DNA from 2 places in the Arthrobacter sp. NPDC056886 genome. Region 2 is predicted to be linked to the other one. Evidence: riboswitches for the same ligand, from Rfam matches in the RefSeq annotation. Region 2 holds a riboswitch; the other holds the start of a gene.
What was found. Region 2 has a riboswitch for S-adenosylmethionine ahead of ACFRJ8_RS17040 (MFS transporter). Riboswitches for the same ligand answer to the same signal wherever they lie in the genome.
Positions count from the first base shown of each region.

Region 1: another riboswitch for S-adenosylmethionine. It lies ahead of ACFRJ8_RS07735 (aminotransferase class V-fold PLP-dependent enzyme); the one in region 2 lies ahead of ACFRJ8_RS17040 (MFS transporter).

Region 1 is NZ_JBHUBT010000003.1:430,904-438,791, forward strand. It holds gene ACFRJ8_RS07695 (DUF6325 family protein) at 1-368, opposite strand, end outside; gene ACFRJ8_RS07700 (hypothetical protein) at 645-779, opposite strand; gene ACFRJ8_RS07705 (hypothetical protein) at 827-1,198, opposite strand; gene crcB (fluoride efflux transporter CrcB) at 1,237-1,605, opposite strand; gene ACFRJ8_RS07715 (fluoride efflux transporter FluC) at 1,605-2,054, opposite strand; gene ACFRJ8_RS07720 (metal-dependent transcriptional regulator) at 2,067-2,783, opposite strand; gene ACFRJ8_RS07725 (Nramp family divalent metal transporter) at 2,800-4,086, opposite strand; gene ACFRJ8_RS07730 (class I SAM-dependent methyltransferase) at 4,220-4,981, opposite strand; gene ACFRJ8_RS07735 (aminotransferase class V-fold PLP-dependent enzyme) at 5,092-6,546, opposite strand; SAM riboswitch class IV at 6,581-6,694, opposite strand; gene hisN (histidinol-phosphatase) at 6,857-7,669, opposite strand; gene ACFRJ8_RS07745 (ribosome small subunit-dependent GTPase A) at 7,747-7,888, opposite strand, start outside.
Region 2 is NZ_JBHUBT010000009.1:263,242-271,129, reverse strand. It holds gene ACFRJ8_RS17060 (O-acetylhomoserine aminocarboxypropyltransferase/cysteine synthase family protein) at 1-412, opposite strand, end outside; gene sfnG (dimethylsulfone monooxygenase SfnG) at 412-1,605, opposite strand; gene acs (acetate--CoA ligase) at 1,602-3,803, opposite strand; gene ACFRJ8_RS17045 (CoA-binding protein) at 4,108-4,533, shown strand; SAM riboswitch class I at 4,631-4,720, shown strand; gene ACFRJ8_RS17040 (MFS transporter) at 4,807-6,168, shown strand; gene ACFRJ8_RS17035 (NtaA/DmoA family FMN-dependent monooxygenase) at 6,230-7,675, shown strand; gene ACFRJ8_RS17030 (acyl-CoA dehydrogenase family protein) at 7,672-7,888, shown strand, end outside.

The DNA of each region.
Region 1 (7,888 bases), on a different contig from region 2:
CCGCTTTCGCGGACGGCCGCTACGAACGGTGCTGCCCAAATGTTCTCGTAAACGATCAGCGCGGCGACCGTCCCTGGCAGAACCGCTTCCGTTGCCTCGGCAATATCGTCATCGCCAAGAAGTCCTGTCCGTGCGCCGTCGAAGTAGGAGAAGCTAGCCGCTGGGCCACCTGGGTCGGTGAGTTCGAGCACCTCCACCGTGCCGTCCTCGTTCTTCATGACCACGAGGAGATCGAAGAGGCGGATCACGCCCTGCTCGACGAGTTTGATGAGTTCTTCACTGGCCCGCCCCGTCAGTCCCTCAAGGGGGAACTCAAGGAGTACGAAGTCGACCGGCCCGTGGGCCTCGGTCTCCGGTGTGGTAGTCACTGGCATTCCTCCGGTCTGTTTCGGGCGCACCGTCCAGCGCGCTGTCCTTAGTGTGGACGTCCCCTCACGGGGCGTCACCACCCGCGTCGAATGATTCAGCTGCCGAACCCCGGAAAAGCCGTAGGGGCCCCGCCGTGGGTCAGGACGCTGGCTCTCCCGACGAGGATCTCAAGAACACTAAAGCGCCAACGGGAGTCCCGCCGCATCATCCGTTTCGGGTGAGCCCGAGGGGCACATCAAAGGGCCGGAAGCAACGGCTTCCGGCCCTTTGAGTGTTCAGCGCTTCTTGATGTGTGCCACGGGATCGGTGTGGGCATCAACGACGTGCTTCGCCTTTTTCTCGGCCCGTTTTTCCTTGATCGTCTTGACCGACTTTTTCGAAACGCTCTGGTGCGGCGTCTTGTCAGGCATGGTGCTCTCCCTCACGGCAGGGGCCCGGGGTGGCCCCGTCTTTTAAGCTACGCCTCGGGAACCGCGGCGTCCACGATCCCTGCGAAGCGGCTGCCGACGCCGTCATACACACTGCGCACCAGCCCGGGGCCGAGGACGGGGATGTCGCGGGCCTCGTGGTGCGCGCAGCAGACATAGGTGAAGTCCGGCCACCATTTCTTGGGCCGCGCGGCTTCGGAGAATCCACAGACGGCGCACGTGAGCTGGACCCAGACGGGCCGCTTGCCGGTCCGGTTTGCCTTGGACTGGACCAGCCACGCCGGGGGGTTGTCCAGCAGTTCGCCGAGCTCGGCTTCGGACAGCCTTGAGGGGATGCCGTGACGGTGCGCCATTTCCAGGGGTATGTCGAGGATCTGGGCTGCTTCACGTCGCGTAATCATCCTTCAACGATACGGGAACGACGGCACACTCAAGGTCCTTAGCCGGCGAGGAGGAGCCCGAGGGCCGCGGCCGCGAGACCCGCGAGCAGGTTCGAGGCTATGTTGAGCGCCGCCGCCCGGTAACGCGTTTCGCTGACAAGGCGGACCGTTGCGGTGGTCCACGAGCTGAAGGTTGTCAGGCCGCCGGCCAGCCCGGTTGCGATGGCGGCGTGCCAGTCGGCGCCCCACTCCATGTGGCCGGTCAGACCCACGGCCAAACCGATGATGAACGATCCGGCGACGTTGACGGCAAACGTCGCCCACGGCCAGTGCGGACGGGAGCCTTGGTGGTGCGCAAACCAGGAGTCGACGGCGAACCGCAGCAGCGCTCCCGCCACCCCGCAGATGCCCACCACGAGCGCGGTGATCACTGGGCACCTCCGCCGAGGTCGGCAATCGCTTTGCCGGTTTTCCAGCCGGCAGCCGCGGCCCCGAGGCCCAGGACGAGTGAGAGCCCGAGGTAGGCCAGCCAAGTGGCGTGGAAGCCGCCGCGGATCTGCTGGTCAATGACTATCACGAGCGCTGAAAAGGTGGTGAAGGACCCCAGCAGTCCGGGGCCGATGCCGGCGCGCAGCCAGAAGGCCGTCTGTGGCCGCGCGATCCAGATGGTGGTCAGGGTGGCCAGGATGAAACTTCCGGTCACATTGATCGCCAGCGTGGTCCACGGCACCTCACCGGCGTTGTCGGGGAAAATCAGGCCCGCGCCGAACCGCAGCTCAGTTCCGATCAACCCGCCGACGGCGACGGCGGACCAGGCCTTCCATCCCGGTACGCCGGGGCGCGGCACGGTCCGGCGATCGTCCAGCGCGCTTTTCACTCAGCTCACGTTTCAATCATGGGCGGGGACGCTGCAGCCTGCGTGCGCGGCATCGCTGTGGACCCAGAGGGCCGAGGCGACTTCCTCGGCAAAGTCGAATTCCCGCGGTGCCGCGACGGAACCGATCCGCACCACGATCGGACCGCCGAACGGCCTCCGACCCACCACCTCCACCTCGGCGTCGAGGTCGATGTCCTGGGCCGCGAGGTAGCGCAGCAGCTCCGGGTTCTCGTCGCTGATACGGGTGATCCGGCCGGTATGGCCGTCGTCGAGTTCACTCAGGCGGTGGGCGGCGGGCACCAGCACGGAGCCGTCCGCGGCCGGGATGGGATCGCCATGCGGATCCCGTGCAGGGTTTCCGAGCTTGGCCGCCATCCGCTCAATAAAGGTGTCGGAGACGGCGTGCTCAAGGAGCTCGGCTTCATCGTGGACCTCGTCCCAGCGGTAGCCGAGCTCCCGGACGAGGAACGTCTCGAGCAACCGGTGCCGCCGGACCATGGACAGCGCGAGCCGGACGCCGTCGCTGGTGAGCGTGACGGCACTATAGGGCTTGTGGTCTACGAGGCCTTGGTCCTTGAGCTTGCGGACCATTTCCGAGACCGAGGAGTTGGCGACGCCCAGGCGCTGCGCCAGCTGCGTGGAGGTGATGGGTTTCGGCTGCCATTCGGTGAACGAATAGATGACCTTGACGTAGTCCTCGATCGAGGAGGAGGGCGCACTGGTCTTCACAGACCTAAGCCTACCGTCAGCTGCCTCCGGAGAAAGTGAGCCACAGCAGCACCAGGTTAAGTGCCACGACCAGCACCACGCTGATGATGGCTGCGATTCGGAGGGCCGGGCCGTCGGCAAACCGGCCCATCAGGGCCTTGTTGCTGGTCAGTACCACCAGCGGGACGAGGACAAAGGGAATTCCGAAGCTGAGGACCACCTGGCTCAAGACGAGTGCCCAGGTGGGGTCGAAACCGACCGCCAGCAGCACAACGGCCGGAATCAGGGTCACGACGCGGCGGGCCATGACAGGAATCTTGATCTTGAGCAGGCCTTGCATGATGGTTCCGCCTGCATAGCAGCCCACCGAGGTCGAGGCCAGGCCGGATGCGAGCAGCCCGACCGCGAAGATCACGCCGATGATGGGGCCGAGATTGGCGGTGATGGCGGCGTGCGCGCCATCGATCGTGTCCGTGCCCTCTTCGCCGCCGAGGGTGGAGGCGGCAAGGAGCAGCATGCCGATGTTGACCAGTCCGGCGATGGCAAGCGCGGCCACAACGTCGAACCGGGTAGCCCTGACCAAGCGCGCGACGGCCGCAGGTGGAACATGCAGGTGTTCGTCTGGCCGGTGCCGGTCCCGGGACAGGGCTGAATGAACGTAGATGGCGTGCGGCATGACGGTAGCGCCGAGCATGCTGGCGGCCAGCAGCACCGTGTCCGGACCCTGGAAGCCGGGCACCAGCCCGGCCAGGGCTGCGCGCGGATCCGGCGGGCTGATGAACAGCCCGGCCAGGAAGCCGATGGTGATGATGCCGAGCAGGAACATGATGATGAATTCGAACGGCCGCTGTTTCTGCCGGGCCTGCACCGCGAGCAGGACCATTGACACCGCGCCGACAATCACGGCACCAAGGGGGAGGGGGAGTCCGAAAAGCAAGTACAGGGCGATTGCCCCGCCCACCACCTCGGCGAGGTCTGTAGCGGCGGCCACGACTTCGGCCTGCAGCCAGAAGGCGCGGCGCCAGAACGGCTTGAGCCGTTCGCCGAGGATCTCCGGGAGGCTCTTGCCCGTGACGATCCCGAGCTTGGCGGATTGGTACTGGACGAGGACTGCCATGATGTTGGCGGCCACGAGAACCCACACCAGCAGGTAGCCGTACTGTGCGCCGGCGGTCAGGTTGGCGGCCACGTTTCCGGGGTCCACGTAGGCGATCGACGCAACGAACGCCGGCCCCAACAGGCCGATCAGGGCCCTGCGGGCACCCGGATGTTTATGGGTGCGCGCGTCCTGCGGCGACTGCTCGTGACCCCTTACATCCAGCACTGCCAGCTCCCATGAATGGCGCGTCTGCGTTGACGCGATGATCGGCACCGGCCGGAAAAGCGCCCGGTTCAATGTTTCGGATGCCTACAAGAAATTATTAGGCATACCGAAACGATAAGCCCCGGCCCTGGCCTTACGCAATCCGGAAGGCCCGCCACGTCTGGGTCAAGTAGGGCAATTGGAGCGCCGCGCCTGGGGCATGACCCAGGTGTTCGTGCAGGTACCAGTCGAGGTTGGACATTACTTTGGCCCGGGTGGAATCAGATGCCGCGAGGTAGTAGCTGCGGGACTTGGTCAGCTCCTGGATGTCCGCTGTGGTGACGGAATCCTCCCACCGGGTCAGGTGGCTCTCCAGCCCGGTGAACTCGGGACCCACAGGCGGGCGAAAGTGTGGTTTGTGGACATCCCCGGCGTGCATGATGCGCGAGAGCCGGTGCACCCACGGCACAGCGGTGTCCAGTTGGTTCCAGATGAGGCCCAGCACGCCGTGCGGCCGCAGGATCCGGGCAATCTCGGTGCTGGCCAGGCGGGGGTCGCACCAGTGCCATGCCTGAGCGACCGTGACGAGATCGAAGGACTCCGGCGGCAGGCCTGTGTCCTCGGCCCTGCCCTCGATAGCGGTGACATCCGGCAGGGTGCGGCGCAACTGCTCCAGCATGTCGGCAGAAGGGTCAACGGCCACCGCATGCAGGCCACGGGCTGCCAGAAGCGCAGTGAACTTGCCGGTGCCGGCGCCGATGTCCGCGGCATCCTTGGCCCCCGCCGGGATCAGCCAGTCGGCCGACTCCTGCGGATAGCCTGGACGGACACGTTCATAGTGCTCCCCGCCGTCCTGGAAGCTTTGGCCGAGTTCCTGGCGCCGCCCACCGTGGAGCTTGGGTCCGCCGCTTGCCACGTGCGATCTCCTTCGGGAAGGTCCTGCTGTTTTCAGATACCTTTCGAATTTACCGCACCGGCGCCGGGTCCTGGTCCCGCCCGGCCCAGCCTGCTGTTAGACCTCCACGCCTAGTCCTCCGTGCAGGGCGCGGCACCGGCGGTGCCCGGGGTGTTCGGCGCCCAGTGGGGGTAGCTGCGGGTATCGTTCGCCGGCACCCAGCGGCCGGCGTCCACTACGTAGTCCCAGCCGAGTCCCGTCTGGCGCAACTGCTGCAGGCCGGCCAGCAGGCGCTCGGCATCCTCCAGCCGCGAGCCGAGGCCGAAGCTGGCCCGCAGGGAGCCGGCGGGCAGACCGAGCCGTTTGAGTAGCGGGTGGGCGCAGAAGCGCCCATCGCGCAGGCCAATGCCGTGTTCGGCCGACAGATAGGCGGCCACCAGCCCGGCGTCGTAGCCTTCCACGGAAAAGTTCACGACGCCGATGGTGCCGGTGCCCGGCAGGTCGCCTCCGGACGAAGAAGCAGGGGAAGAATCGGCAAAGATCCGGTGTACGGTCACGCCGTCGATGCCCTGCAGACCCTCGACGAGGAAGGACCGGATGCCGTCCTCGTGGGCCTGCCACTGCTCTGGGTTCAGGGCTGCGATCACCTGGGTGGCGCGGGCCAGGGCGGCCGCACCCAGGACGTTCGGCGAGCCGCCCTCGTGCCGGGCGGGTCCGGTGGTCCAGCTGACGGAGTCGAGCCGGGCGTCGCGGACCGCGCCGCCGCCGGCCAGATGCGGGGTGCCGGCGTCGAGCCAGTCCGTCCGGCCCACCAGCACGCCGGCGCCGAACGGGGCGTACAGCTTGTGCCCCGAGAAGGCGAGGTAGTCGACGTCGTCCGTGGCGATGTCGATCCGCCGGTGCGGGGCCAGCTGCGCGGCGTCAACAACGATCCTGGCGCCGTACTCGTGCGCCAGCGCGGCGAGGGCCCGGATCGGCAGGATCTCCCCGGTGACATTGGAAGCGCCGGTGACGGCCAGCAGGCTCACGCCGCCGCGCGCGAGCTCGTCCCGCAGCCGGTCCACGGTGGCCGCGAGGGTGGGGGCGGCCACGACGCTGCGGTGCGGGACATTCTGCCAGGGCAGGAGGTTGGCGTGGTGCTCGATGTCGAGATACAAGACCTCGCCCGTGGGCCGGCCGTCACGGAGCGGCAGGCAGCCGGCCAGCAGATTCAGGGAATCGGTGGTGTTGCGGGTGAAGATCACGGAGTCGTCCGGCCGGCCGCCCACGAAGTCCCGCACGATGTCCCGGGCGTTCTCGTAGACGGAGGTGCTGATCTGCGATGCATAGCCGGCGCCGCGGTGCACGCTCGCGTAGTACGGCAGGATTTCGTTCAAGTAGGCCGAGACCACAGACAGGGCCGGGGCGGAGGCACCGTAGTCGAGATTGGCGTAGCGGGCGTGGCCGCCGGTGATCAGCGGGGCCTGGATTTCGGCCCCGGTGACGGCGGCCAGCGGGCGGCCCGCGAGGGCATGCCGACCATCAGGCCGCGCGCCCTCGGTTGTGGCGTGAAATTCGGGGGCAGCGGGAAAAATGGCAGTTGTCATGGGACCTCACTCGACCAGGACCCCACATGGTGGGAATCCGCGCTTGCCGGGTCCGTTCCGGACCGGCCAGGTCGTCACCCGGGGCACCCCACCGCGACTGGAGGGTTGCCGGCCAGCAAACCGGGGTTTAGCGCTGGCACTCGTGACCTGCATCGAGCGTAGGACATCCGCGCAGCCGGGGAAAAGGCGGCCACCGATTGTGAAGCGGATTGTTACGTGCGCGTCCCAAATCGCGCTGTGGCCGAACAAAACGGCGGCGGCACCCCCTGGATGGGGGATACCGCCGCCGTTTGTTCGATTGAGCCGTTGCCTAGAGGAGGTCGTCGAGGTCGGGGTTGAGCCGCTTGAGAACTTCTGAGTGGAGGATTGAGTTGGTGGCGAGGGCGTTGCCGCCGAAGGGGCCGTCCTCGCCCTCGAGCGAGGTGAAGCGGCCGCCGGCCTCGGTAACGATCGGCACCAGGGCGGCCATGTCGTAGAGGTTCAGCTCGGGCTCACAGGCGATGTCCACGGCACCCTCGGCCACGAGGCAGTACGACCAAAAGTCGCCGTAGGCGCGGGTACGCCACACTTCTTCGGTGAGGCCCAGGAACTCGTCCAGGTTGCCGCGTTGCTTCCAGCCGCCCAGGCTGGAGTAGGACAGCGAGGCGTCCTCGAGGTTGGAGACGTTGGATACCTTCAGCCGTGTGGCGGCGGCGAGCGAGCGGCCCGTGTACGCGCCCGCCCCCTTGGCGGCCCACCAGCGCTTGCCCAGTGCCGGCGCGCTGACGACGCCGACCACCGGCTCGCCCTCATCGACGAGGGCGATCAGGGTGGCCCAGACCGGGACGCCGCGGACAAAGTTCTTGGTGCCGTCGATCGGGTCAATGATCCAGCGGCGGGAGCCATGGCCCGAACTGCCGAATTCCTCGCCCAGGACCGCGTCACGGGGCCGGGACCGGGAAAGCTGGCCACGGATGGCCTCTTCGGCGGACTTGTCGGCGTCGGTGACGGGCGTCAGGTCCGGCTTCGTCTCGATCCGAAGGTCGAGCGCCTTAAAGCGGCTCATGGTCTGGGAATCGACCGAATCTGCCAATACATGGGCAAGGCGCAGGTCATCGTTGTAGCTCGAAGCGGGTTGGCTCATGGTTCCAAACTACCGGCAAACCGGGCTGCCGGCCGGGAGGCCGCGGCCAGATGCCGAAGGCCCGGTTGCCGGGCGGGCTAGGAGACGGTGCCCAGTTCCTTGGTTTCCTGCGCTTCCATCCGCGGGTCCGTGCCCAGCAGCCGGCGCAGGGACGCGAGCCTGGCGGGTCCGGAGGGCCCGGCATGTCCGGCGGCAACCCACTTGTCGACGCCGCAGTTG
Region 2 (7,888 bases):
GGTCGGTGCCTGGGACGAACGTGGTGTCCACGCCGAAGCGGCGCAGCGTGACGTCCAGCTGGGTCACCGTGCCGCCGTAGAGCTGGGAGGCGGCGACGATGTGGTCCCCGGCCTGGGTCAGCGCGGCGAAGGTGATGAACTCCGCCGCCATGCCCGAGGACGTCGCCACGGCCCCGATGCCGCCCTCCAGGGAGGCGATGCGCTCCTCGAACGCGGCCACGGTGGGGTTGCCGATCCGGGAGTAGATGTTGCCGTACTTCTGCAGCGCGAAGAGGTTCGCGGCGTCCTGCGTGTCCTTGAACACGAAGGAGGTGGTCTGGTAGATCGGCACGGCGCGGGCGCCGTGTTCGGCGTCGGGGGTGCCGCCGGCGTGCAGCGCGCGGGTGCGGAAACCGAACTTGCGGTCAGCCATTACGCAGCCACCTCAACGTTTGCCACCGGGGTCTGGGACAGGTCCAGCTCGACGCCGTTCTTGCGTGCCAGGTCCGCCTCAAGTTCGCGGACGATCGGCAGGACGTCCTGGCCGAACGCCGCGACCTCCTCCTGGAAGTGCAGGTAGCCGGTCAGGAACAGGTTCACGCCGATCTTCTTGTACGCCACGAGCCTTTCGGCGATCTGCTCCGGGGTGCCGATCAGCTGGGTCTTGAAGCCGTCGTTGTACTGGACCAGGTCCTCGAAGCTCGAGTCGGCCCACATGCCCTTGCCGTCCTTGGTGGACGCTCCGGCTTCCTGGACGGCAGCGCGGAACCCCTCGACGGCGGGCTTGTGCGCCTTCTCGACGATCTCGCGGAGGGTGTCGCGGGCTTCCTTCTCGGAGTCGCGGGCGATCACGAAGCCGTTGAGACCGAACTTGGGGGCGGGTAGCGAACTTCCGCTCCCGCGTCCGGCAGCTCCGGACGCCGCGACCACGCCGGCGATGTTGTCCTTGAACCCCTCGAGGTCCTTGCCGTTGGAGAAGTACCAGTCGGCCACCCGGCCGGCGGTGGCCTGCGCGGCCGTGGAGTTGCCGCCGAAGAAGATTTCCGGGTGCGCCCGGCCCGGCACGTCCACCGGGGCCGGGTTCAGGGTGAAGTCGGTGATGTTGTAGTACTTGCCGGACTGGCTGTACTCCTGCTCGGTCCAGAGCCCGCGGAGGACCTTGATGAATTCCTCGGTGCGGACGTAGCGCTCGTCGTGCTCGAGCCATTCGAGGCCGAAGTTTTCGAATTCCGCCTTGAGCCATCCCGAGACGATGTTCACGGCGGCACGGCCGTTGGAGATGTGGTCCGCGGTGATGATGAACTTCGCCAGCACGCCGGGGTGCCACATGCCGGGGTGGACGGCGGAGATCACCTTGAGGCGCTCGGTGGCGGCCAGCAAGGCCAGGCTGAACGAGGTGGCCTCGTGCTGCTTGTCCGCGCCGTAGGAGGCGGCGTACCGGGTTTGCGTCAGGGCGTATTCGAAGCCGGAGTTTTCCGCGATCCGGGCCAGCTTCTTGTTGTAGTCGAAGTCCCAGCCGGTGCGCTGTTCGATGGTGGAGACCACCAGGCCGCCGGAGACGTTGGGAACCCAGTAGGCGAACTTGAGCGGTTCGGAAAGTCGGGCGACGTTGCTGATTTCACTCATGAGTGGTCCTTTACTGCCGGGGTATTTCGGGTGCGCAGCACATCCTGGATGTCCGCGATGGATGGTTCGTTCTGGAGCGAGGTGGTGTCCCCGAGCGTGGTTCCTTCGAACAGCTGGGTCAGCAGCCGGCGCATGATCTTGCCGCTGCGGGTCTTGGGCACGTCGGGAACGACGACGACGTCGCGCGGCTTTGCGATCGGACCGATGGCCTTCGCGACGTGCACCTTCAGTGCGGACGCGATGTCCTCGGTGGCTGTCGAATCCTTCAACACCACGAACGCGACGATCGCGTGGCCGGTCTTGGGGTCCGCGACCGGGCAGACGCCGGCCTCCACCACGTCCGGGTGGGACACGAGCGCCGACTCGATCTCGATGGTGGAGAGCAGGTGTCCCGAGACATTGAGGGTGTCATCCACCCGCCCGAGGATCCAGATGTCGCCGTCGTGGTCGTACTTGGCGCCGTCACCGGCGAGGAACCAGCCCTGTTCGGCGTATTGGCGCCAGTACGAATCGAAGTAGCGGCGAGGGTTTCCCCAGACCGTCCGGGCGATCGCCGGGCCGGGGGAGTCCACCACGATGAAACCCTGGACGCCCGGCGGAACCGTATTGCCGGCATCGTCCACGATGCGCGTGCTGACGCCGGGCAGCGGGCGGGCCGCGCAGCCGGGCTTGAACGCGGCGTCCGTCGGGGCGGGGGAGAGTATGGTGGCGCCGGTTTCGGACTGCCACCAGGTGTCCACCACCGGGGCGGTGCCGGCGCCGATGTTGGTCCGGAACCAGCGCCAGGCCTCGGGGTTGATGGCCTCGCCCACCGTGCCGAGCAGGCGGATGGAGGAGAGGTTGTACGTGTCCGGGACGCCGTCCGGGAACCAGCCCATGAGGGAGCGGACCAGGGTGGGCGCGGTGTAGTACTGCGTGACCCCGTAGCGTTCGATGATCTCAAAGTGCCGGCCCGGATGCGGGGTGTTGGGGGTGCCCTCGAAGATAACCTGCGTGGCGCCGTTGGAGAGCGGGCCGTAGAGCTCGTAGGTGTGCGCGGTGACCCAGGCGAGGTCGGCCGTGCACCAGTGCACGTCCTGGTCCCGGAGCGCGGGGTCGGGGTTGCTGAACAGGTGCTCGAAGCTCCAGGACGCCTGCGTGAGGTAGCCCCCGGAGGTGTGGACCAGGCCCTTGGGCTTGCCCGTGGTGCCGGAGGTGTACATGATGAACAGCGGCGTCTCGGCGTCGAACGCCTCCGCTTCATGGACGTCGGAGGCGGTCCCGACGGCGTCGTGCCACCATACGTCGCGGCCCGCGGTCATCGGGACGGTCCCGAGCTCATCCACCGGAGTGGTCCGGTTGACCACCAGGACGTGCTCGATCGCGTTATCGCCGGAGACGGCGGCATCCGCGTTGTCCTTGACCGGCACGGCGGTGCCGCGGCGGAACTGGCCGTCGGTGGTGACCAAGAGTTTGGCGCCGGTGTCCTCCACCCGGAACCTCAAAGCCTCGGCGGAGAAGCCGCCGAAGACCAAGGAATGGATGGCGCCGATGCGGGCCACGGCGAGGGTGATGATCACGGTTTCGGGGATGACCGGGAGGTAGATGACCACACGGTCGCCCTGGGTGATGCCCAGGTCCAGGAGCGCATTGGCGGCCCTGGACACCTCGCGCTGGAGTTCGGCGTAGGTCACGGCACGGCGGTCACCGGGCTCGCCCTCGAAGTGCAGGGCCACCTTGTCCCCGCGCCCCGCCGCTACATGGCGGTCGACGCAGTTGTAGGCGACATTGAGCTTGCCGCCTTCGAACCAGGTGATCTGCGGGCCGGTGCCGGCCTCGACGTCGGCCGGGACGCGGCGGTGCGCGGTGTGCCAGGGCTTGCCGCCGTCGTTGGAGGAACCGGCCGGCAGGTCGGCCCAGTCGAGGCGGAGGGCCTGGGTTTCCCAGAACGCAACCGACTCCGCCTGGACTGTTCCTGCAGTGGGTGTGCCGCTGTGGCGGGGGGTGGTGCTGCGGTGACGCGCCGGTCCGTCGGTGGGGGCGCCGTGCACTGCGCCGTCCGTGGGCTCGGTCAGGGACCATCCCGAAGAGCCGCGAGAGGAGCCGGGCGCGTCACGCAGCCCTGCTTCGATCGCCGTCGCGTCCGAAGTGGTTTGTGGGGATGCCTCGGACGCAGTCCGGGCAAAGGTGGGCAGGGCGGAAGAATTCTCTGGGGTCATTGCAGCACTCCATCGGTCCTGGCAGTAGCACCCTTGGTTCCTCCAGTTCCCTCGAATTTCATCGAAAGAGAGAGGAACAGCTCCGTGGGAATGGTCGTCTCACGTCACCGGGGGTTGCTGCGGCTTCATTGATCCAGGTCTCTCGGCCGCTCGGGATGGTCACTACCTACTAGAACTGAAGTGCAGCATTCCACAAAATCCGCGCCTCCCGCGCTGTAATATTCGTTCACGGCGGCCCGGGGCCGTTGGAATCAGTCATTTATTCGATGATTACCCGGAAAGGTTGCAGGAGTAAGGTTGATGCATGGCCCACGTTAACGATCCGGCAGTCATTGACCGCCTCATGCGAACCAAAGGCACGTGGGCGGTGGTCGGCCTGACCACCAACCAGTGGCGCTCGGCGTACGAGGTCTCCCTGTATGTCCGGGACCGGATGGGCATGGAAATCATTCCGGTCAACCTGCCCGGAGACGACGTTCACGGCGAGAAGGGGTACCGCTCCCTGGCGGAGATCCCCGTGGCGAAACACCCCCTCGACGTCGTGGACTGCTTCGTCAACTCCCAGAAGGTGGGGGGCGTCATCGACGAGGCCATTGCCATTGGAGCCAAGGCCGTCTGGCTGCAGCTGGGCGTCTTCGACGACGCCGCGGTGGAACGCGCCAAGGCCGCCGGGTTGGACGTCGTCGTCAACGAGTGCCCCGCCCGCGAAGGATGGCGCGTGGGCCTCTAGCGGCCCAGGGAAACACGATCAACAGATAGCGAAGAGTCGGTTACAAAATGTGACCGGCTTTTTCCGTATCCCCGCCTGGCCGTGTGAGATGGACTCGTAACCATCCCGAGCGGCTGAGAGATCTGGCTCCGTGACGCCGCAGCAACCCCCTCGTTGAGGACGGTGCTACCGCCAGGACCGATGGAGAAGGCGCCGTCTTCCGCTCGGATTTCCGGCCCTGTCAGCCTGAATCGCGGAGGCAGCGCTTTCCCGGCATACGCCAGGAGACCGCATATGAGTACTGAAACACGCCCGCAGAAAATGACCGGGAAGGTGGCCGTCGCCAGCTTCATCGGCACCACCATTGAGGGCTACGACTTCGTCCTGTACGGCCTCGCCGCGGCGACCGTCTTCGGCCCCCTGTTCTTCGCCCCGGCCGACCCCCTGGTGGGCACGATTGCCGCGTTCGCCACCTACGCCGTCGGGTTCGTTGCCCGGCCCATCGGCGGCGTGCTGGGCGGCCACTACGGCGACAGGATCGGCCGGAAATCTGTCCTCGTGGCCTCGCTGCTCTTGACCGGGCTGGCCACCACCGCAATCGGGCTCCTGCCCACCTACGCCCAGATCAGCTGGGTGGCGCCGGCCCTGCTCCTCCTCCTGCGCGTGATCCAGGGCATCGGCTACGGGGCCGAGTGGGCCGGTGCCGCCCTCATGACCGTGGAACACGCGGCCCCCAAAAAGCGCGGGCTGACTTCCAGCGCCACGCAGCTCGGCCCAACCTCCGGCATGCTCCTGGCCACTGGCGTCCTGCTGGTGCTGGAGAACTCGCTGAGCGATGAGCAGTTCCTGGCATGGGGCTGGCGCGTGCCCTTCGTTGCGAGCCTGGTCCTGGTGGCCGTGGGCCTGGTCATCCGCCTTTCCGTCGAGGACAGCCCGGAGTTCAAGCACGTCCAGTCCGTCCAGAGCGTTGCGGCCCGTCCGGTGCTGGAGAGTTTGAAGACCCACCCACGTCAGATCCTGCTGACCACGGGCCTCCGCATCGCCCAGAACGCCTTCTACTACGTCTATACCGTGTTCATCCTGACGTACCTGACCCAGGTGTCCGGCACCGACCGCAATACCGGCCTAACGGCAGTCCTGATCGCGTCGGCGCTGGGCCTTGTCACCGTGCCGCTCTGGGGCGCGTTGTCTGACCGGTTCGGCCGCCGTTCCGTCTATCTCTTCGGCGCCGTGGCCAGCGCTGCAGCCATCATTCCGTTCTTCTGGCTGCTGGACACGGGCAACATCCTGCTGATCATCCTCGGCGTCGTGGTCGGCCTCAACATCGGGCATGACGCGATGTACGGCCCCCAGGCGGCGTTCTTCTCGGAACTTTTCAGCACACGCGTCCGCTTCAGCGGTGTGTCCATCGGCTACCAGATCGGTTCGGTGCTCGGCGGCGGGCTGGCACCGCTGGTCGCCACGGCCCTGTTGGCCGCCGGCGGCGGAAATCCGGTCTGGGTGGTCGTCTACTTCCTCGCCGTCTCCGCCATCACTATCGTGGCCACCCTCAAGGCACCGGAGACGAAGGACCGCGCCCTTGGCGAAACCGAACTTCCGGGTGAGGCACGTGCCGAAGCGGCCGCTGAAAGCCGGGAACCCGCCGTCGTGCGCTGACCACACCTTTTTCATGAATTTCGCATTGCCATGATTTTTACATTGCAAGGAAAGGGGCCCCATGGCCACCGCTGACACTGCACACCCGGACGGACGGCCCAGGCTGCTGCTGAGCGCCTTCGTCATGAACACCACCAGCCACATCATGGGCGGCCAATGGCGACATCCGGCGGCGCAGCAGCACCGCTTCAACGAACTTGAGCTGTGGACCAGCCTGGCCCGGCAGTTGGAGGACGCCAAGTTCGACGTGATGTTCTTCGCCGACGTGGTGGGACTGTACGGGAACGACGACGGCGGCTGGGCACCGCACGTGCGGCGCGGCATGCAGGTGCCCGCCAATGACCCGCTGATTCTCCTCGGTGCGCTGGCCGCCACGACGCGCAACATCGGCCTGGCGGCGACGTCCTCGGTGGTCCAAAGCCACCCCTTCCAGTTCGCCAGGCAGATTTCAACCCTGGACCATCTCTCCCAGGGGCGTGCGGCCTGGAACATCGTGACCAGCGCGGCGGAGAATGCGCACCGGAACTTCGGCGACGGCCTGGTGGCCCACGATGACCGTTACGCCTGGGCGGACGAATACGTGGCGGCCGCCTACAAACTGTGGGAGGGGTCGTGGGACGACGGCGCGCTGGTCCAGGACAAGGAGAACGGCATCCATGCGGATCCGGACAGGGTCCACAAGATCTACCACCGCGGCCACCGGTACTCCATTGACGGGCCGCACCTGTCCGCACCCTCGCCGCAGCGCACACCCGTGCTGTTCCAGGCCGGGAGCTCCGGGCGCGGGCAGCAGTTCTGCGCCGCCCATGCCGAGGCCACCTTCATGCTGTCCCCGAACCCGGCCGCCGCCGCCGAATACACGGCGTCCGTGCGGCAGCAGGCCGTCGCCGCCGGGCGGCTCGCCGGGGACGTGAAGTTCTTCCAGGGGCTCCACTTCATCGTCGGAAGCACCGAGGCGGAAGCCGCCCGCAAGGCCGCGGAACTGGACGAGTACCTGGATTCCGGGGCGCTGATAGCCCACATCGGCGGCGGGGCCGGGGTGGACCTTGGCGGCCTGGATCTCGATACGCCGCTGGGCGAGTTCCACACCGAAGGCACCCAGGGGCACCTGGACAGCCTGCGCAAATCGGTTCCCGGAGGCAATCCGACCCTGCGTGATGTGGCCAATTTCCGCAGCCGTGCCCACCGCGTCCTGGGGACCCCGGAACAGATCGTGGACCGCCTCGAGGAGTGGCAGGACGCCGGGGTGAACGGCATCAACATCATCAACCAGCTGATTCCGGATTCGTACACCGACTTCATCGAACACGTGCTGCCGGAGCTGCGCCGCCGCGGCCTGGCCCAGCAGGACTACGCGGAAGGCACCCTGCGCGAAAAACTGTTCGGCGCCGGCGACAACGGCGCCGGGCTCAATGACCGGCACCCGGCCCGCAGCTACCGCGGCGCCTTCACCGCCAACTCGGCAACGGCCGAGCAGGCACAGAACGCCTTGGAGGACGCGCGATGAGCGGGGCACTGAAGACAGCTGAGATCTCGGCCGACGCCGCCTACGAGAAACTGGCGCAGCGTTTCCGGACCGTGTTTGCCCGGATTGCCGAGGGGGCGCTCGCCCGCGAGCAGGACCGGGTCCTGCCCTTCGAACAGGTCCGCTGGCTGAACGAGGCAGGCTTCGGGCGGCTGCGGGTGCCTGCCGAACACGGGGGCGACGGCATCGGCTTTG